3 regions of the Paenibacillus guangzhouensis genome follow, and region 3 is predicted to be linked to each of the others. Evidence: riboswitches for the same ligand, from Rfam matches in the RefSeq annotation. Region 3 holds a riboswitch; each other region holds the start of a gene.
What was found. Region 3 has a riboswitch for cobalamin ahead of GCU39_RS10645 (S-layer homology domain-containing protein). Riboswitches for the same ligand answer to the same signal wherever they lie in the genome.
Positions count from the first base shown of each region.

Region 1 (7,079 bases), 1.8 Mb from region 3:
CCATAGCCGAAGCCTAAGATCAGCCCGCCAAGGACGGCGCCAACGAGCGGATAGAACACGACGCTGCGTGCGAACACCTCTTTGGTATAGGTAATAGGAATCGGAAGCGGCAGCCGGGATAAGAATTGAAATGCCGCTACACACGCTTGCAGTGCTCGCTTCATAGCTGAGCCGCCCTGCTCTTGAGTTCAATCGGGATGCCCGCTGTCACCAGATATACTTGCTCACAGACCTCCGCGAGCTTCCGGTTCATATAGCCGGCGAGATCACGATACTGCCGGCCAAGCGGATATTCCGGCACAATGCCGCTGCCTACCTCGTTCGTCACGAAGATTAACGTGCCTGCATAATGACGAACCAGCTCCACGAGCTGGTCAATCTGCTGCTTCACAAGCTCGTTCGCATTTGGATCTGCCTCACAGCGCAGCAGAATATTCGAGAGCCACAGGGTCAAGCAATCCACGAGAATCATCTTCGACCCTTCGAGGTCACTCAGCAATGCGATCAACTCGTACGGCTCCTCCATCGTCTTCCATTCAAAAGCTGCTTGATCCCGCTCTGCGCGATGCATGGCAACCCGCTCACGCATCTCATCATCATACAGCTGCGCCGTCGCGATATAGATTCCGCGATCACCATACATAGCGCAGAGCCTCTCAGCGAAGGAACTCTTCCCGCTTCGCGCACCGCCCGTAACCAGAATCGGCATGCCTATCTTGCCCCCTTCTCTTCTACTATCCTATATGAAATGTTTATTCCGCCGCGTCTTCGCCCGAGCTTATGCCGGCACTGGCAAACGTCGCCATTTCACGCATAATTTTGGTCGCCGCATCGATTAGCGTAAAGGCCAATACAGCGCCTGTTCCTTCGCCAAGCCGCATGTCCAATTGAAGCACTGGCGTTAATCCGATTTCCTCGAGCAAGCTCTCGTGCCCTTGTTCTTGAGATAAATGCGATCCAATCATATAGCCGCTTGCTAACGGTTCGATCCGGCTCGCGATAAGCGCTGCTGCCGAAGAGATGAACCCATCGATCACTACCGGGCATTGATGTCTTGCTGCACCCAGGATCACGCCGACCAATCCTGCGATTTCTAGTCCACCGACCTTCGCCAGAACATCCAGCGCGTCCTTCGCATTCGGACGATTCACTTGAATGGCTTGACGTACAACGGCTTGCTTATGTAACATCCGTTCATCATCGATGCCGGTTCCGCGGCCAACCGTCTCTTCAGAAGACATGCCCGTCAGCACGCTAAGAATGGCAGCGCTCGCCGTCGTATTCCCAATCCCCATCTCGCCTGTCGCAAAGATGCTATACCCCTTCGCCACATATGCCTCCACGATCTCAGCCCCTGTGAGGATCGCTTGAATCGCTTCATCTTGGGTCATGGCCGGACCTTTAGCCATATTGGCTGTGCCTTTGCGAACTTTGCGGGAGACGAGCTGCGGGTGCGCCAAATCAGCATTCACGCCGATATCGACGCATATGACGTCTGCCCCAGCATGACGCGCCAATACGTTCACAGCGGCACCGCCGTTTAAGAAGTTGTAGACCATCTGCGGCGTCACTTCGGCAGGGAATGCACTAATGCCCTCTTCGCACACCCCATGATCGCCTGCCATGACAATGACGGCTTTCTTCGCAAATGCAGGATGCAGTTCACCTGTAATGCCGGCAACCTGTGCTGCAATCTGTTCCAGTTTGCCTAGGCTGCCTGGCGGCTTCGTCAATTGATCCAGATGCTGCAACGCATCCTCCACCAACTGTCCATCTAACGGTTCAATATGGGCAATGAGTTGTTCCAATCGTTCTTTCATCATGATAGCTCCAATCTGTGTATGTTTTCACGAATGTCATTAAACTTCTATTTGTTTTCACTTCCTAGTGTCTCATGGGATTCCGGTTGAAGCAAGATTTGCGGCGCCCCATTCACGGGATGCGGAATAATAATCGGTTCCGTGCCGAAGACTTCATGGACACGCTCCCGGCTTAAGATTTCACTCGGTTCGCCGATGGCAACCTGTCTGCCGCCATGCAGCACCAGCAATTGATCACAATATTGCGCCGCTAAGTTCAGATCATGAAGGACGGCGATGATCGTTAATCCGCATTCACGCTGCCACTTTCGCACATAATCCATGAATTGCAGCTGATACCGAATATCCAAATACGTCGTTGGTTCATCCAGCAGCAGAATTTCGGGTTGCTGCACCATCACTTTGCCGAGGGCGACACGCTGCCGTTGTCCCCCGCTGAGTTCATGAAGGGGCCGATCCAACAGCTGTGCGAGGTTCAATTGCTCTGCGATGCCGCCAATGAGCGTCGATGCGTCCGTCTGATCTTGGCCAAGCCAATTCTGGAATGGGAACCGCCCCATCTCCAGCACCTCCTGCACCGAATATCCGACAGGCGGCAGCGATTCCTGCTGCAGCACGGCTAGATGCTGGGACAGGGCTTTCCGCGAATACGCCGATAAAGACTTGTTGCGGATAACAATCTCACCCGCTGATGTCGGCTCTACCCCGGATATACACTGCAGCAGCGTTGATTTCCCGCTTCCATTCGGACCGATAATGCCAAGGCAGGTTCCAGGCTCAACTTCAAAATGAATATCCTGCAGCACCTTCGCAGCCCCATAATGCTTATCTACATGTTCGACTCGGATCATGAGAATCGACCCCTTCGCGTTTTTTTGTTACGGTGCAGCAGATAGGCGAAGAACGGCGCGCCGATAAATGCGGTAACCACACCGAGCGGAATTTCCGTCGGTGCTAGGACGGACCGGGCCAGGGTATCTGCAATGACCATATAGATTCCTCCGCCGATCGCGGATAGAGGAACGATCAGTCGATAGTTCGAACCGACCAGCAATCGAATCATATGCGGAACGATCAAGCCCACGAAGCCGATCACCCCCGATACGGATACGGCTGCAGCGGTCATGAAGGTCGCAGTTAATAAGATGATCATTTTCGTACGATCCACGCGAATTCCCAAATGCGCTGCCTCGCGTTCTCCGAGTGCGAGAATGTTCATCGTCCTTGCGTAACTCATTACAATGATAAAGCCAATCGCCAAATAAGGTCCGAGCACTGCAGTATATGCCCATCCGCGCAGGGATAGGCTGCCCATGAGCCAGAACATAATCTCATTAATCGTCTTATCCGATAATGCGACAAGCAAGGACACGAACGCCCCCAGAAACGCCTGCATGACGACACCAGCGAGGATAAGCCGTTCCGTTGGAATTTTGCCTTCATCCTGCGCAAGCCGCATGACAACCCATAACGTTAGAACACCTGTCGTGAAAGCGACGATCGGGACCGACCACTGGCCAACAAGCGAGTATTGGATGCCAAAATAGATCATAAACGCCGCGCCAACGGAAGCGCCGGAAGATACGCCAAGCGTGTAAGGATCCGCAAGCGGATTACGGAGAACACCCTGAAATGCCGCACCGGATAGGGACAGACAAGCCCCTACCAATACGCCAATCGCGATGCGAGGAATCCTCACCTTCAATAAGATCTGATCATAGGAAGAGGGCCATGTCTTCGGAATCATATCTTGGAACCATGGGATCTGATGCAGCAGAATGGCTGGAATTTGCTGCAGCGGAATATGCACTGAGCCAATGGTAGCCGAGACGCAAATCGTAAAAAGGAGGAGGAGTATTCCTCCCCCTCCCCACAGCAATCCTGTTCGGTTCATTATTTCACCAAATCCGGATAGATCGCCTTCGCCATCGCGATCAAACCTTCGGTTAGACGCGGGCCCGGTCTGCTAAGCAAGTTGCCATCCACGCCAATCACTTGATTATTCTTAATTGCATCGATTTGATCCCAGCCGCTGCGACCTAGAATGATATCTTTAATCGGTTTGCCCGTCTCATAATCTTTGGCATCGTTCGCGAATAGAATGACATTCGGATTCGAATGAATAATATTCTCTTCATTAATCTGTACCCAGCCTTGTACGTCGGATGCCACGTTCACACCGCTGGCGATGGAGATCAGTTCATCCATGAATTCACCTTTACCGACCGTCCAGCCTGGGGAGAATTCAATGTATACTTTCTTCTTCTGATCTGCAGCGACATTCTTCACGGCTTCAACAACCGAATCGCGGTCTGCTTTCATTTTATCGATCACTTTTTTCGCTTCTGCTTGGCGGTCGGTAATTTGACCATATACTTCGATATTTTTCATAATATCTTCAAGTGTCTTCGGCTCAACTTTGAAAATTTTAATGCCCAGATCACGAAGCTTTTTCACGGATTCTTCTTTCATCGAAATACCCGTGAAGACGATATCCGCATTGGCACCAATCACCGCTTCTTCATTCGGCTGCGTAATACTGCCCATTTTTGGCTTTGAGCTCGCTGCTGCCGGGTAATCGTCATAGTCCGATACACCAACGATTTGTTGATCCAATCCAAGTGCGAAGAGGGACTCGGTCTCTGCTGGCGACACCGATACGATCTTCTCAGGTGCTTTCTCAAATGTAAATTCCTCGCCTGTCGCATCCTTAATCGTCAGCGGATACTTCGTCTTGAGGTCTGATGTTTCAGCTGTGTCCTTCTGCTCATGATTGCTGTGTTCTGTCTGAGCTCCTTGCTTCGCTGCATCCTCCGTACCCTTCGAACCGCAAGCCGCGATACTAACTACGAGTGCGAGAATGAGCGCCCACGTTGATAACCCTTTCCAAATCTTCATCCTTGTCTCTCTCCCCTTTTTCTTGATTCATGCTGAACGCTTGAACAGAGAAAACCCCAGATCCTAGAAGGACCCGGGGTACGTCAATTTCGGAACAAACGGTATGTACGCAGATTGTATGCCATACCTCTTCCAACTGAGCGCAACCCTTTCCTCGAAGGTTTGTCATTCGTATCCATAGGCAGGTCTCCTGACTTATGGGTCTTTCATGCCCTCGCCTTCCCATTCCTTTTGATAGAACAGTGGCCATTGAGGTCATCCCCAGATTACAGTGGCGGGACCGTCCCGGATTTGCACCGGATTCCCTTTTAACCCAATCGATACGCTTCTCGCACCGATCAGGACCTATAAATTTCCTATTCAATTCAGGCTATGCCTTTCAGCCTTCCACCTAGTTATTATAGGGGAAAAGCCCCCACCTTACAACTAAATAAGTCGCGTTTTTGTGGGGTCGCGATTTGAATTTCGAAGAGGAAATCTTTATCATCATAACTAATGAATATCGAACCTGTTATAGAAAGAGAGGAATGCTCTCATGGATAGAATCATGATTGTAGAAGACGATCCCAAAATACACACCTTGCTCAAGGAGCAGCTAGAAAAGTACGGCTATGAAGCTGTCGTCGCGGATGATTTCGACCGTATCGCAGATCAATTCACCCAAATTGAACCCAATCTCGTCCTGCTCGATGTTAATTTGCCGAAATTCGATGGATTCTACTGGTGCCGCCAAATCCGTCAAATCTCGACCTGCCCGATCCTCTTCATCTCAGCTAGAGAAGGGAAAATGGAACAAGTCATGGCGCTGGAGCATGGTGCCGATGACTATATTACGAAGCCGTTCGATTATGAGATTGTCATGGCCAAAATCGCCAGCCACCTGCGCCGTGCCTATGGAAGTTACGCGCCAAAGGCTTCGGAACGTTCCTTGAGTCTCCACGGCCTTACCCTGCTGCCTGAACGGCTTGAAGTCTCCTTAGCGGATCAGAGTATGGAGCTGCTGCGCAAAGAATCGCTATTGCTGGAAATCCTCGTTGAACGCTATCCGCGCGTCGTAAGCCGCGATCGAATTCTGGAGAAGCTATGGGACGAGAACCACTTCGTCGACGAAAATACGCTCAATGTATATGTCACGCGCCTTCGCAAGAAGCTGAAGGATCTGGGCATCGAAGATGCAATTGAGACAGTTCGGGGGGCGGGCTATCGCCTGAAAGTAACCTGGGCGGATGTCTCCTCATGAGGCTGTTCCTTCGTGATCATATCCCACTAATGATTGTACTCGGAATTCAAATCGTCATGACTTCTATCGTCTATGCTTTTAATGACGGCTCGGCATTATCAACCATTAGTTATGTCTTCATCATCAGCCTTTTTCTCTTGCTGGTCTTCCTCGTCTATCAATATGTGACCAAGCGGGGATTCTATGCCAGATTATCAAATCCGGAAGCGTCGATGGAGCCGATCTTTACCTCGAAGAGCAGAAGATTCACACCGATTGAACAGGCCCTGCAGGACCTGCTCGTAGACCAGTTCCGTCTGACGCAGCAAGAGCTGCATCACGCAGAGAATCGGATGAATCGCCATGTCACGTTTATGAATCAATGGGTGCATGATATGAAGACGCCGCTCTCAGTCATCCATATGACGATTCAAGATGAAGATGAGCCGATTTTTGACAGCATACGGGAAGAGACGGACCGGCTGGCTAAAGGGTTGGAGACCGTATTGTATATGGCGAGGCTGGATAGCTTCGAACATGATTTCTATATTGAAGAGGTCGATCTCGCTCAGCTATTCGGGCAATTCGTGAAGCAAAATAAACGATTGTTCATTCGCAGCCAAGTTTTCCCGAAAATCGAGATCGAAGCGCATCAAGTGGTGCTCTCCGATGAGAAGTGGCTTGGCTTTGTCTTCAGCCAAATTTTGAATAATGCCGTCAAATATTCCGCAGGCAAGAGCCGCTCCATTGAGATCAGCACGTACATGGAAGAGGAGGAGACGGTCGTCGAGGTGCGCGATTTCGGCATCGGCATTCCCGCACATGATGTGGATCGCGTATTCGAGCCGTATTTTACCGGGGAAAACGGGCGACAATATGCCGCTTCCACCGGCATGGGCTTATATCTCGTCCATGAAATCTGCAGCCGTCTCGGCCATCGAATTACCATCTCATCCGAGCAAGGCGTAGGCACGAGCGTACGGATTTATTTCACCAATACAACCGAAGACCATGATTTCCGGCGAAAGGAGTGAGGCACGTGGACATGCTTCAAGTTCGTAATATCAACAAAGTGTACAGCGGACGCAAGGCGTTCCGGGCATTGACCGACCTCAGCTTAACGATCCGCGAAGGTGAATTCG
Region 1 covers NZ_CP045293.1:4,176,989-4,184,067, forward strand. The annotation lists gene cobS (adenosylcobinamide-GDP ribazoletransferase) at 1-164, opposite strand, end outside; gene cobU (bifunctional adenosylcobinamide kinase/adenosylcobinamide-phosphate guanylyltransferase) at 161-709, opposite strand; gene cobT (nicotinate-nucleotide--dimethylbenzimidazole phosphoribosyltransferase) at 753-1,820, opposite strand; gene GCU39_RS18810 (ABC transporter ATP-binding protein) at 1,868-2,671, opposite strand; gene GCU39_RS18815 (FecCD family ABC transporter permease) at 2,668-3,714, opposite strand; gene GCU39_RS18820 (ABC transporter substrate-binding protein) at 3,714-4,718, opposite strand; cobalamin riboswitch at 4,882-5,082, opposite strand; gene GCU39_RS18825 (response regulator transcription factor) at 5,254-5,958, shown strand; gene GCU39_RS18830 (sensor histidine kinase) at 5,988-6,971, shown strand; gene GCU39_RS18835 (ABC transporter ATP-binding protein) at 6,983-7,079, shown strand, end outside.
Region 1: linked by a shared signal. The riboswitch ahead of GCU39_RS18820 (ABC transporter substrate-binding protein) and the one ahead of GCU39_RS10645 (S-layer homology domain-containing protein) in region 3 are both predicted to bind cobalamin.

Region 2 (7,079 bases), 3.1 Mb from region 3:
TGAGTTTGGATTTATGCCAAGAGACTTGGCGAGCGGTGAGCAGGGCATCTTCTATAAGAAGAGTAACGTGAGCAAGCCGAAGGATTTGAATCAATGGGCAGAGCTGATTCGTCAATTCATGATACATTGCGAGCATCGCTACGGCCTGGAGACGCTTCGCACTTGGAAATATACATGCTGGAATGAACCGGATCTCTTCTTGTTCTGGAAAGATACGATGGAAGATTATTTGGCGATGTATGAAGCAACCTATCGTACGGTGAAGCGGATTAGTCCCGATTTGAAGTTCGGAGGTCCTGAAATCCTTTCGGATACGATTTACCAAGAAGAGTGGCTGTCGTCGTACTGGGCTTTTTGCCGCAGTCAGGATTGCATGCCGGACTTCTTCTCTTTCCACAGTTATCCGTCAGGGGTGCTTGGTGAGAACGGAGAAGTGACATGGCTGCCGACCAGCAGGGCGAACGACTATCTGGCCGAGACGATGACGTTGCTGAAGAAGAAGTTCCAGCAAGAGAAGATCAAGATGCCAGAGATTTATATTACCGAATGGAATGCAACGGGAGATCATCGGGATCTGACGAATGATACTGTCTTCAAAGCAGCCTACATCGCGAAGAATATTGTTGAGAATGAGGACATAACAGGTTTGGCCTATTGGACCCTTACCGATCATCTGGAAGAGCTGCCGCCGCCACGTGAGACGTTCCATGGGGGGCTGGGGCTAATTACGAATAATGGCATCAAGAAGCCGGGCTATTACGTCTACCAGATGCTGAGTCAGCTGGGCGACCAGTTACGGGATCGTGGAAAAGGTTATTGCCTGACGCAGCGGGGGCACTGCTATCAATTGCTCCTGTACCATTATTGCCATTATGACAAGCTTTATGAGATGCAGGACGCGCTGGGCATCGATTCGCTGAATCGATATCATGTCTTCCAAGATATGAATGATCTAGAGATGAGCTTCACCTGCGAGGACATCCCGCCGGGGACCTATGAGCTTCACAGCATGCATATCAATCGGGAGCATGGAAGCGCCTACGACACGTGGCTGGCGATGGGAGCACCGGCCGAATTGACGCCCGGGATGGTCGACTATTTGAACCAAAAGGCTGCGCCTTGGCAAGAATATAAGACAATTGAGATTCATGAGTCAGCGGCGCGATTTAAATATACGTTAAGTCCGCATGAGGTTCGGTTCTATGAGCTGCGGCCGCTGCGACATTTTTGATGGAGAAGAAAAGACATTTTCGATGCGTTTCGAAGGTGTCTTTTTTTGTGATTCGATGTAAGCGGTTCCTAGCGGTCTTGGATAAGCAGAAAAATTGACATGGTTTAGATTAAGAATCGGAAAGTTGCCCCCGTTAAAATTTAATATAATTCAAAATGTAAGGGCTTACATGGTGGGGGGCCAACCATACAGCACGAGCGGATAGCTACACAAATTGATCGTTGGAGGGATCTTCATGAAGCCAGAAGTTTCATGGAAAGAGCGTATTAGTTATGGATTAGGCGATACAGGATCAAATTTGATATTTCAAATGATCACGCTATATCTCATGTTTTTCTACACGGATGTCTATGGATTAAATGTCGCTGCGGTCGGAACGTTGTTCCTGGTTGCACGGGTGATCGATGCTTTTGACAGTCCGATTATCGGGGTGCTGATCGACCGTACGAATACAAAATGGGGTAAATCGAGACCCTACTTCTTATGGCTCGCCATCCCATTTGCAGTCGTCGCGGTGTTAACGTTCATGACACCGGATTTCAGCGATTCGGGAAAACTAATCTATGCATACGTGACGTATATTGCATTGGGTATTCTGTATGCCGCAATTAACTTGCCGCTGACGTCCCTTTTGCCAAGTTTGACGAGCAACTCTCAAGAGCGTACTGTCGTCAATTCCGTTCGGATGATCTTCGGGCAAATCGGTGGATTAATTGTTAGTATCGGTGCGCTGCCGCTCGTTGCGGCCTTTGGTGGGGGCAACCAGCAGAGAGGCTTCATGCTGACGATGATCCTCTTCGCATCGCTTGCGGTCGTCATGTTCTTCATTACGTTCGCTAATACACGTGAACGCGTGCAGACGGCGAATGGCAATCAGGCCGTGCCGTTTAAGGAAGGAATCAAGGCGATTAAAGGCAATACGCCATGGTGGCTGCTGCTTGTGATTAACGTATTTTTGTGGCTAGCCATGACAGGAAAAGGTCAGTCCGCCATTTATTTCTTCAAATATAACTTCGCTCGCGAGGATCTGATCCCATTAGTTAATGGACTTAATATTATGCTGCTGGTCGGGATTGCCGTTGCACCTGTGCTAACGAAGCGCCTTGGAAAGACGAAGACTGCTGTACTAGGATTTATCATTGGGGCAGTGGGACAGCTTATCGCGTTTATCGCGGCGAGTATGTTCTCTATTCCGTTAATTGTTGCAGCCATTGTCATTGGGAATATTGGATTGGGATTTGCGGCTGGTATTCTATTTGCGATGCTCGCAGATACCGTTGATTACGGCGAATGGAAATCCGGCATACGTGCGCAAGGTCTATTAACCGCAGCAAGTGCATTCGGCGTGAAGTTCGGGATGGGGATCGGCGGTGCGCTTGCCGCGTGGATTCTAAATATTGGGCACTATGTGCCGAATCAAGAGCAATCCAGCTCGGCGCTTGCATCCATTCAATTCAACTTCGTCTGGCTGCCGCTGATCTGCTTCACGATCTCGATCATCCTATTCATGTTCTACAAGATCGATCGCGTGGAGAAGCAGATGATCCGTGATCTGGATCTGAAACGCCAAGGCGGTACGACAATACAGGCTTAATCTCGAACGTGAATCGAGAGCGAGAACCGTTGCCAATTCGGCAGCGGTTTTTGTGTTGTGACGAAATTCGTGCCACTAGATATGGACAAGAAGAAATCTATGAAATCTAAAATAAATTTTAGAAAACAAAATTTTTAATGATATAAAACCCTTATTTTACGCCGATTGTATCCCTTTCCAACCCGAAATATAGGCATGTTATTGTATTGACAAGCACAATATATTGATGTAAATTGATTAAGCACAACTACATATCGTGATGTACAGGTTTTTTGCACCTCTAGTGTTAGAGTGCAAAGATTAATAGGGAAGACCGGTTAAAATCCGGCGCGGTCCCGCCACTGTAATAGAGGAGCGGTTGCTAGAGAGCCACTGATTAGTACAAATCGTACAAATTGGGAAGGCGGCAATCACGATGATTCTTGAGCCAGGAGACCTGCCTGTCATTTGCACATGTCATGCCTACGGAGATAGGAACGTGCTAGCGTCGTCTTAATGAGTGAACCAACCGTTAAGGTGCGTTTGGCTGTTTGCGCCAAATGCGCTTTTTTTTGTGAGTATAAGAGAGAGGACTGAGTTACGAAATGGTCATCGCATATGATTCTAAGACCGGGAATGTAAGAAGATTCGTACATAAATTGAATATGAAAACTGTGGAGATTGACGAGCAGACACAGATGGATGAGCCATTTGTTCTGATTACGTACACGACAGGGTTCGGTCAAATTCCAGAGAAGGTACAATCTTTCTTGCAGAAGAACGGATCGTTAATGAAAGGCGTATCGGCGAGCGGGAACCGTAACTGGGGAACGAGCTTTGCGAAGAGCGCGGATACGATTGCGATGATGTATGATGTACCAGTCATTTCGAAGTTTGAACTATCGGGCACGACAAATGATGTGCAACGTTTTGTAGAAGGAGTGAACAGCATTGCGGCATATTGAGTTAAATAACCAATTGATGCTTCGTGACGCGGACGGATTTTTCCGTTTGGATCGCGACCATGAGGCGGTAACAGCATTTATGGAAGAGGTAGCAAGTAAGAGCTTGCGGTTCGATACGATCCAAGAGCAAGTTAACTATATGATTGAGCACGAATACTACGAGAATGTATATGAGAAATATACGGCTGCCCAGGTCGAGGAAATCTTTGAACTAACAAGAGCTTCAGGATTCGAATTCCAGTCCTATATGGCAGCTTCTAAATTTTATCTGGATTACGCCTTGAAGAGTAATGACCACAAGCAATATCTAGAGCAGTACTCCGATCGCGTATCGATGGTATCTCTTCACTTAGGGGATGGCGATTTCGACAAAGCGAAACGTCTTGCGGTAGCGATGATGGAGCAACGCGTTCAGCCTGCAACACCAACCTTCCTGAACTCCGGTAAGAAACGCCGTGGGGAGATGGTATCGTGCTTCCTGCTTGAGATGGACGATGCGCTTAACTCCATTAACTATGTGCTTGGCACGTGCATGCAGCTATCGAAGATCGGTGGCGGTGTTGCAGTGAACTTATCGAAGCTTCGCGGACGCGGAGAGGCGATTAAAGGCGTAGAAGGCGCGGCAAAAGGAATCATGCCTGTTCTGAAGCTGATGGAGGATGCATTCTCCTATGCGGACCAAATGGGTCAGCGTAAAGGCTCCGGCGCAGGATACTATAATATTTTCGGCTGGGACGTTGTGGAGTTCCTCGACTGTAAGAAGATCAACGCGGATGAGAAATTGCGGATTAAGACACTTTCGATCGGTCTGATCGTACCGGACAAATTCTACCGTTTGGCAGAAGAGAACCAACCATTGCATGTCTTCGCTCCTTATTCGGTCTACAAAGAATACGGCGTACATTTGGATGACATGGATTTGGATCAGATGTATGATGAATTGCTTGCGAACGATAAGGTGAAGAAGAAGGTCATCATGAGCGCACGTGATATGCTCGTGAAGATCGGCATGATCCAGCTCGAGTCCGGATATCCGTACATCATGAATAAGACCAATGCGAATGAAGCTCATGCCCTCAAAGGTATCGGTTCCGTGAAGATGTCGAACCTCTGTACGGAGATCTTCCAGCTGCAAGAGACATCCGAAATCGGCAACTATGGCGAGGGAGATGTGATCCGCCGCGATATTAGCTGTAACTTAGCATCGTTAAATATCGTGAACGTTATGGAACACGGGAAAATCAAAGAATCCGTTCATGAAGGAATTGAAGCATTGACGGCCGTTAGCGACATGACGAGCATTCCGAATGCGCCAGGGGTACGCAAAGCAAACGACGAGATGCACTCGGTGGGTCTCGGCGCGATGAACCTGAACGGTTACCTTGCGAAGAACAAAATTGCGTATGACAGCAATGATGCGAAGGAATTCGCTAGCGCGTTCTTCATGATGATGAACTACTACTCGCTCGAGAAAAGTATGGAAATCGCCCGCGATCGCGGCGAGACGTTCCGTGATTTTGACAAGTCGGAATATGCGAACGGGAATTACTTCACAAGATACGAAGAGACGGATTTCCGTCCATCATCGGAGAAAGTGCTGAAGCTGTTCGCAGGCATGGAGATTCCATCGCCAGAAGATTGGACAGCACTCAAGGCTAAAGTTCAAGCACATGGCTTGTACCATGCATACCGCTTGGCGATTGCGCCAACGCAAAGTATTTCATATATTCAAAATGCAACATCAAGCGTCATGCCGATTGTTGAGCATATCGAGACGCGGACGTACGCGAACTCAACGACTTACTACCCAATGCCGTACTTGGCGAAGGATAACTATTTCTACTATAAATCGGCGTATCAAATGGACCAATTCAAGGTCATCGATTTGATCTCTGAAATTCAGCAGCACGTCGACCAAGGGATTTCAACCGTTCTTCACGTGAACAGCAACGTCACGACCCGTGAGCTGGCAAGATACTATCTCTATGCGGCACGCAAAGGCTTGAAGTCGCTCTATTACACAAGAACGAATCATTTATCCGTAGAAGAATGTATTAGTTGTTCGGTATAATAGAGGTTCATAGGTTCATGAACTAGGGGGAAGAAAGACATGAAAGCAGTCAATTGGAATCGTCCCGATGACGATTTTACAGCAATGTTTTGGAATCAGAATATTATGCAGTTCTGGACGGATGAAGAGATTCCACTCTCCGATGACAAAATGTCATGGGTGGCCTTGAAGCCGGAAGAACGTGATACGTATATGAAGGTACTCGGCGGGCTTACGCTGCTCGATACGATTCAAGGCGGCGTAGGGATGCCGAAAATTCTGGAGCACGTGGACGGATTGCAGCGCAAGGCGGTGCTTGCGTTCATGGGGATGATGGAGCAAATCCATGCGAAGTCCTACAGCAGCATTTTCACGACGCTGGCGAATAGCGAAGAGATCGATCAGTTGTTCAAATGGGTCGAAGATGAGCCGCATTTGCAGAAGAAAGCGAAGCTGATCTCCGGCTACTACACATCGATCGTCACGCCTCGTGATCTGTACATGGCGATGGCCGCTTCTGTATTGCTCGAGAGCTACTTGTTCTATAGCGGATTCTTCTATCCGCTCTACCTTGCTGGTCAAGGTAAAATGACAAGCAGCGGCGAGATCATCGACTTAATCATCCGTGATGAGAGTATTCACGGGGTCTACGTTGGTGTTTTAGCGCAAGAAGTATTTGCGAAGCTAACGGCAGAAGAGCAAGAGGCTTGCACGCGCGATCTGTACGAACTATTAGAGCAGCTGCAAGCGAACGAGGAATCGTATACCGATACGATTTACACAGCGATTGGACTCGCTGCAGATGTGAAATCGTTCGTGCGCTATAATGCGAACAAAGCCCTCATGAACCTCGGTCTTGAGCCGAAGTTCGAAGAGGAAGAAGTGAATCCGATCGTACTGAACGGATTGAGCACAAAGACGAAGCAGCATGACTTCTTCTCGAAGAAGGGGAATGGCTATGTTCGGACGACGAACGTGGAGCCGCTGCGGGACGAGGATTTCGTATTTGAATTTTAATCGAGAGCCATCAGGCGTTGTTCCTGGTGGCTTTTTTTGCGCGCTCGCAGTGGGGGCGCTGCAGCATCCTCAGCCAGTCCGAAGGGATATCACTCTCCAGTCGTCTCTTGTCCGCCCATTCCTTGGATTGGATGAGGTGGATGGAATGGGCTCCCAAATGCCGAACGTAAACTCTTGCGAGAGATATCTCCTCCTCCCTTGATGGGATGCTTCATCGCCAATTGAAGGGGCACAAAAAAGGCC
Region 2 covers NZ_CP045293.1:6,179,022-6,186,100, forward strand. The annotation lists gene GCU39_RS27795 (GH39 family glycosyl hydrolase) at 1-1,231, shown strand, start outside; gene GCU39_RS27800 (glycoside-pentoside-hexuronide (GPH):cation symporter) at 1,467-2,825, shown strand; cobalamin riboswitch at 3,074-3,283, shown strand; gene nrdI (class Ib ribonucleoside-diphosphate reductase assembly flavoprotein NrdI) at 3,410-3,769, shown strand; gene nrdE (class 1b ribonucleoside-diphosphate reductase subunit alpha) at 3,756-5,840, shown strand; gene nrdF (class 1b ribonucleoside-diphosphate reductase subunit beta) at 5,880-6,836, shown strand.
Region 2: linked by a shared signal. The riboswitch ahead of nrdI (class Ib ribonucleoside-diphosphate reductase assembly flavoprotein NrdI) and the one ahead of GCU39_RS10645 (S-layer homology domain-containing protein) in region 3 are both predicted to bind cobalamin.

Region 3 (7,079 bases):
GTGAAAGATAATTTCTTCAGCGCCGAAACGTTCGGGGGGCTGGTCGTTTCCACAGCTCTGCATGCGTCAAATCATGTGGGCAATGTCTCCGCTATGTTGAAAGCATTGAAGTAGAAGGCAATCCCGTGAAGCTATTCTGATCGTATCGATGCTGCCGATGGCTGCTATGAATTTATGGTTGTTTGCAAATGAGGTCGAATCTACACAATAAAGAAATATGGTGCTGTACTTTCTATAAGGCCAGATTCAATTATTGACGCAGTGCATGTGTTCAAATGCTTAGGTAATAATTCATTTATATCAAGATAACCAGTTATTTTTCGTCAGAGAGCTTACGTTAATTACCAGTATAGAACACTATACATACATGCTTTTTTCTATTGTCGGGATATTCATGTCGCTAATGAGTATATTTTCTTGTCGTTATATTCGCGTCAATAATTCGGCGGACCATACTCTAAGGAACATGCATGAAGTAATTTGGAGTCTGCCAATTCTGCTGTTTGGTATAGCTGTTGGCTATAACTGGATATAGTATTATCCAGTTACACTATATCCGAGTAAACATGGTATCTTTCTTGTAACAACATTTGGCAAGGAGTGTTACGAGATGGCAAAGAGTAGTGTATTGGGATATCCACGGATAGGTGCAGATCGGGAATGGAAGAAGGCGCTTGAAGCATTCTGGGCAGGGAAGCTGGATGAATCCGCATTTCAGAGTCGACTGCAAGAGCTTCGATTGAATCATTTGCGCAAGCAGCAGGAGAAGGGGATCGACCTCATCGCGGTTAATGATTTTAGCTATTATGATCATGTATTGGATACCGCGACGATGTTCGGGATTGTCCCAAGTCGGTTTGAATATGAGGGCGGTGCGGTGCCGTTGTCACTCTATTATGGCATTGCTCGCGGTACAAAAGATGCGACGGCAAGCGAAATGACGAAATGGTTCAATACGAACTATCACTATATTGTGCCGGAGTTGAATGGTGCGACACCGACGTTGACAGAGAATAAACCGCTTAATGCATACCGAGAGGCGAAAGAGAAACTTGGCATTGAAGGCAAACCCGTCATTCTCGGGCCGCTGACTTTCTTGAAATTATCCAAAGGGTATAAGGTTGAAGAGACAGATGCGTGGCTGGATCGCCTTGTCCCTCTCTATGTGCAAGTCCTTAAAGAACTTGCGGAAGCGGGTGTACAGTGGGTACAGATCGATGAACCGATTCTTGTTACGAAAATAGGCGGCGATGATATCGCGAGACTGAAGACGATTTATGAGACATTCGCTACGGCGGTTCCAGGGCTGAATGTGTTATTGCAGACTTATTTTGAATCTGTCGAGCACTATAGCGAGATCATTCAACTGCCAGTGCAAGGGATCGGACTTGATTTCGTACACGGACTAACAGGCAACTTGAAAGCGATCCAGGACATCGGATTCCCGGCGGACAAATTCCTGGGTGCAGGGGTTATTGACGGCCGCGGTATCTGGAGAGCAGATTTGCGTGAGAAGCTGGGTCTACTCGAAGTGTTGTCGAAGATCGTCTCGGAAGATCGTATCCTCGTGCAGTCCTCCTGCAGTCTGCTGCATGTTCCAGTGACCGTAGCGAATGAAGCGAAACTCTTGCCTGAACTGAAGGAAGCCCTTGCCTTTGCCGATGAGAAGCTGGACGAGATTGTTCTACTCACGAAAGGAATTGTGTCCGGTGGTACGAGCATTGAAGATGCGCTTGCTCAATGTGATGCGGCGCTGCTCGGTCTGAAACAATCGAATGAACGGAATCGTAAAGACGTGCAGCAGACCGTTGCTGCGATCAGCGCACAGCAGCCGCAGCGCAGCCGCCCATTCGCGGAACGCCATATCGCGCAGCAGGACAAGTGGCAATTGCCGATTCTGCCAACGACGACGATCGGGAGCTTCCCGCAATCGGCTGAAGTCCGCAAGGCGCGTCAGCTCTGGCGTAAAGGAGAATGGTCGCCTGAGCAATACGAAAGCTTCATTCGGGATCAAATCGATATCTGGGTCAAGTTGCAGGAAGAGATTGGATTGGACGTTCTTGTACATGGGGAATTCGAGCGTACGGATATGGTGGAGTTCTTCGGGGAGAAGCTGGCCGGGTTTGCCTTCACGCAATATGGATGGGTGCAGTCGTATGGATCACGCTGCGTGAAGCCGCCGGTTATTTTCGGGGATGTGGCTTTTGTCGAGCCGATGACGGTCGAAGAGACAAAATATGCACAATCGAAGACCACGCGTCCGGTCAAAGGGATGCTTACCGGTCCGATTACGATCATGAACTGGTCATTCGTTCGTGAAGATATTACCCGCGAGCAGATCGCATATCAGCTGGCGTATGCTTTAAGACAAGAAGTAGAATCACTGGAACAAGCAGGCATCGGCATGATTCAGGTGGATGAACCAGCCGTTCGTGAAGGCTTACCGCTCAAGGAACAAGATCAAGCGACATACCTCGACTGGGCTGTCAAAGCATTCCGCATGACCACATGCACGGTGCAAGAGACGACGCAAATCCACACGCATATGTGCTACTGTGAATTCCATGACATGATCGATTCGATTGAAGCGATGGATGCGGACGTCATCTCGATTGAGACTTCGCGCAGCCATGGCGAGCTGATTCATAGCTTCGAAGAGAACACGTATGAGCTTGGTATCGGTCTCGGCGTATATGACATCCATAGCCCTCGGGTACCGGAAGTGGAAGAAATGACAGGCATGATCGATCGTGCGCTCCGCGTTTTGAATCCGCAACTGTTCTGGATCAACCCGGACTGCGGTTTGAAGACACGCGGGCTCGAAGAGACGGTTGCATCACTTCGCAACATGGTCGAAGCTACGCAAATCGCTAGAGAGAAATATTCCGCATAGGATCGGATGAGGAGACAGGCCGCTCGCGGCCTGTCTTTTTTTTGACGTACGGGTATAAAATTTTGCAATGACAAATATGAAATAATTAGCTATCATAATCATCATATAATCGAATATCAAATTCAGGTGCAATGTTGGTAGAGATCTGTAACCATGCATTGCTTAAAAGGGAAGTTGGGTGCAAATCCCACACGGTCCCGCCGCTGTAAGAGAGGAGTTCTTGCTAGAATCCACTGGGTTAACCGGGAAGGAAGCAAGGGCAATGATACTCGAGTCAGAAGACCTGCCTGTCTTGATACACCATGAACTCTACGAGCGATAGGGGGTGTTTCTTGAACGCTTATTCAAGCTGTTTATTTGAGTAAACCTCTTAACGCTACCCGTTAAGAGGTTTTGTTGCTGTATAGGGGCAAATGCCTCTCTAGCAATCGTAAGCATGATTAGATTTCTGTTGAAGGAAGGGAAGCAAGACAATGCGACAAAATAATAAGTGGATGACATGGCTGCTCTTGTTCAGCATGTTATTTACGGTATTCTTTACAAATGGAATCAACGTATTCGCGGCGGGGACTGATGTATCGCCGAATGGCTATGTCACGGTGTCGGTGGAGAAGTTCACCCTTGGGCAAGGGTACTACCGTGAGCCGGTCAAAGTGCCTTTCTATGCGGGCGAGAATGGAGCCACGGTGCTCACGCGCGTGCTGGGGGAAGATAATATTGATTATCAAGGTAGAATTAAAGACAGTTTCTATCTATCCAGTGTTCAAGATTCTACCTATGGTATAGATGTTCCGCAGTATATTTTAGATCAAATTCATTTAAATGGTTTAAATATCGGAACGAAGATGGACAGTGACTGGCTGGGAGAGAAAGATTATACTCCTATGTCAGGCTGGATGTATCAAGTAAACAACCAATTCCTGAATGTTGGATTTTCACAATATGAGCCACATGATGGAGATGTTATACGTACGCAATTCACGTTATACGGAAGTGGGGCAGATCTTGGGCGACGAAGCGATTCGAATCCGGCCTACATTCAACCGGCGAACAAAGACGCTTTAACTGCGGCTATCGGGGACATTAACAGTGACCCGCAAAAGGGTTCAATTCTCTCAAACCCTGCGGTAAGATCCGCATATGATCAAGCTTATACCGTGCTTCGCACCATGGAGAGTCCGCAATTTAGCGTCGATAGTACGCTCACTGAGTTGACGAAGTCCATGAATCCTCGCATCACCGTTAACGGATTGCAAGATAAACAGGAAGTAAACCAACCTGAACTAAGCTTTAACGTGATTGCTACCGATTACAAAGCCAATGCGATTACACCAGTGGTTACGTTTAATGGGAAACTTGTCTCGGTCGAGAATGGCAAATATAATCTTTCGCTGCAATTAGGAGAGAATACCGTTTCGATCAAGGCAACAGACGACAAATCAAATTCGAGTGAAAAAACTTTTAAGATTACATATAAGCCAGCACCTGTTAATACGAATACGCCTAAAGAACAACTGGATAAAAATCTTAATTATATTCTTAACAAAGTATCAAAACCTCAATTTGGGACGCTGAATGGGGAATGGTCAGTCCTTTCACTGGCACGAGGGAATTATCCTGTACCGGATGGTTATTATGCATATTACTACAATAATGTGGTAGAAAAGGTCAAACAACTAGCCGCAGCAAATAACGGTATATTGGATCCTTCAAAAAGCACGGAAAACTCAAGAGTAATAATAGCTCTTGCTTCGATTGGCAAAAATCCTAAGAATGTCGGCGGCATTGATCTAACACAAGGATTGTCTGATTACGACTATGTCGTGAATAAACAAGGCATCAATGGACCAGTGTTTGCACTGATCGCCTTAGACACTAGAAATTATGCCATACCAACCGCGAAGGCAGGTAAAATACAGACTACAAGAAATAATCTCATCGGAAATATTTTGAGTAAAGAAGCGAATGTGAACACAAGTAATGCAGGCGGATGGGGATTAGGTTCAAAGCCAGATGTAGACATTACAAGCATGACGATTCAAGCCCTTGCACCATACTATGTTACGCAAGAAAAAGTTAAATCAGCTGTAGATCGAGCAGTCAACTGGTTATCGATACAGCAAAATAATGAAGGCAGTTATACAGCTTGGGGTAGCACTAGCAGTGAAAGCCTGTCTCAAGTGGTTACTGCTTTATCATCCATTGGCATAGATGCAAGTACTGACCGAAGATTCATCAAGAACGGTCACTCGGCAATGGAAGCTTTATTATCATTTGCTCTACCTGACGGAGGGTTTATGCATACCAAACCGGTATCAGGCAACCCTCCGAAAGCCGATGGCATGGCAACTGATCAAGGTTCATACGCCCTCGCGGCTTATGATCGATTCATGAAAGGCCAAAATCGCTTATATGACATGACTGATGTGACCAAAGAAACTCCGGATGCACCGGACGATATTGAAGTACTGATTCCAGGCGGGGATCAACCTAAAGTTGTTATTCCGACGGGGTACAACAATTACATCGTCAACATTTCGAAAGAAGATGCAGCGAAGGATATCAGCATTGAGATCCCAAGCAATACGCCGTCCAAAACGCAATTGAACCTTTCCTCTGACGGCAATCTGCCAGGCATTCAAGCCGTGAAAGGTAATGTATCGTTAACGATTCCGAAGGGAACGAAGGTAACAGACGGCGATGCATCGGCCATCGAATTGATGACAGCGTTGGATGCAGCCAATACAGATTTGAAGAATAAGATCACTTCGCTCGTTCCAAAAGAGAAGAAGTTGGAGCAAATCAACCAAGCGGTGACGATCGGTGGAGCTGCACAGGTCGCATTCGATCAGCACGTCACATTGACGTTTGCCGGTATGAAAGGTAAGGATGCATCGTTCATTCAGAACGGCGTACCTAACGCTATCGACAAGTACAGCAGTGAATCTGAAGGTAAGAAGAGTGGCAAAGATGTCTTCGCTTATGATCGTGGGAACGATCTTATCGTGAAGACGAAGCATTTTACTGATTTCGTTGTCTACGCGACAAGTACAGTAACAAACCCAGGCGATGGAGGCACGACGCCGAAGCCAACGAAGCATGTGACGTTATCCGTTGATAAGTTAACGATCAAGAAAGGCTACGTGATCCCTCAGACTAGCATTGACCTGCAGGCGGGGGATACGGCGTGGACGGTTCTGCAGCGTGAACTGGATCGTCGAGGTATCGATTATAGATCAACTTGGAATAGCCAATACAATAGCATCTACGTTCAATCCATCGCAGGAGACGGCGAATTTGACCACGGCAGTGGTAGTGGTTGGATGTACAATGTCAATGGTACTTACCCGAACTATGGCGCTAGCCTTTACGTTCTAAAGGATGGTGATAAGCTAGAATGGCGTTATACAACGGATCTTGGCAAGGATCTGGGTTGGAAAATACCAGAAGACCCTCAACCGAACGTACCACCGCCGCCTGCAGGTAGCGTGACGCCAACACTGGATGCATCCAATAAAAACCCGGTAATCACGGTTCCAGCTGATGGTAAGCAAGATTATATCTTGAACGTGACGAAAGAAATGCGCAGCTTGGATAAAGTGACAATCAATATCCCGAAAGCAAGCCCGAAAGTGATCCTCAATCTGGCGAATGTACAGGACAACTTGCCGTCGATCACCGCTGTCAAAGGCAATACGACACTCACGATCGATAAAGGAACGGTACTGAAATCCGGAGATCCGCTCGTCGAAGTGCTCACGCCGGTCGATACGGGCGATGCTGCCGTACAGAAGCTCGTACAGGCAACGCTAAGCAGCGAGAGCCGCAAGCAAGCGAAGCTGATTCATGCTTTCGTGATGGGAAATGCCAAGGCATCCGTACAATTCGATCGTACGCTTACGCTCGTGCTCAAAGGCGCAAAAGGACAATTTGTGGGGTATATCGAAGGCAACGCGTTCACGCCAATTTCGATCTACGAGTCCGAGAGCAAAGGCATCGAAGCGGCGAAAGGCAAAGCTCAAATCACGTATGCATACACCAAAGATAATGATATCGTCATCCGGACGAATCATTTCACGCAATTCGTTAGCTACACCGTGGATACGTTGAACACGGAGCAGCCATTATCGTTAGAGCAGTTATATTCGGATGCGAAGTCGATCTCGCCTTGGGCCGCCGAAGCGAT
Region 3 covers NZ_CP045293.1:2,401,321-2,408,399, reverse strand. The annotation lists gene GCU39_RS10655 (DinB family protein) at 1-114, shown strand, start outside; gene metE (5-methyltetrahydropteroyltriglutamate--homocysteine S-methyltransferase) at 611-2,893, shown strand; cobalamin riboswitch at 3,001-3,197, shown strand; gene GCU39_RS10645 (S-layer homology domain-containing protein) at 3,367-7,079, shown strand, end outside.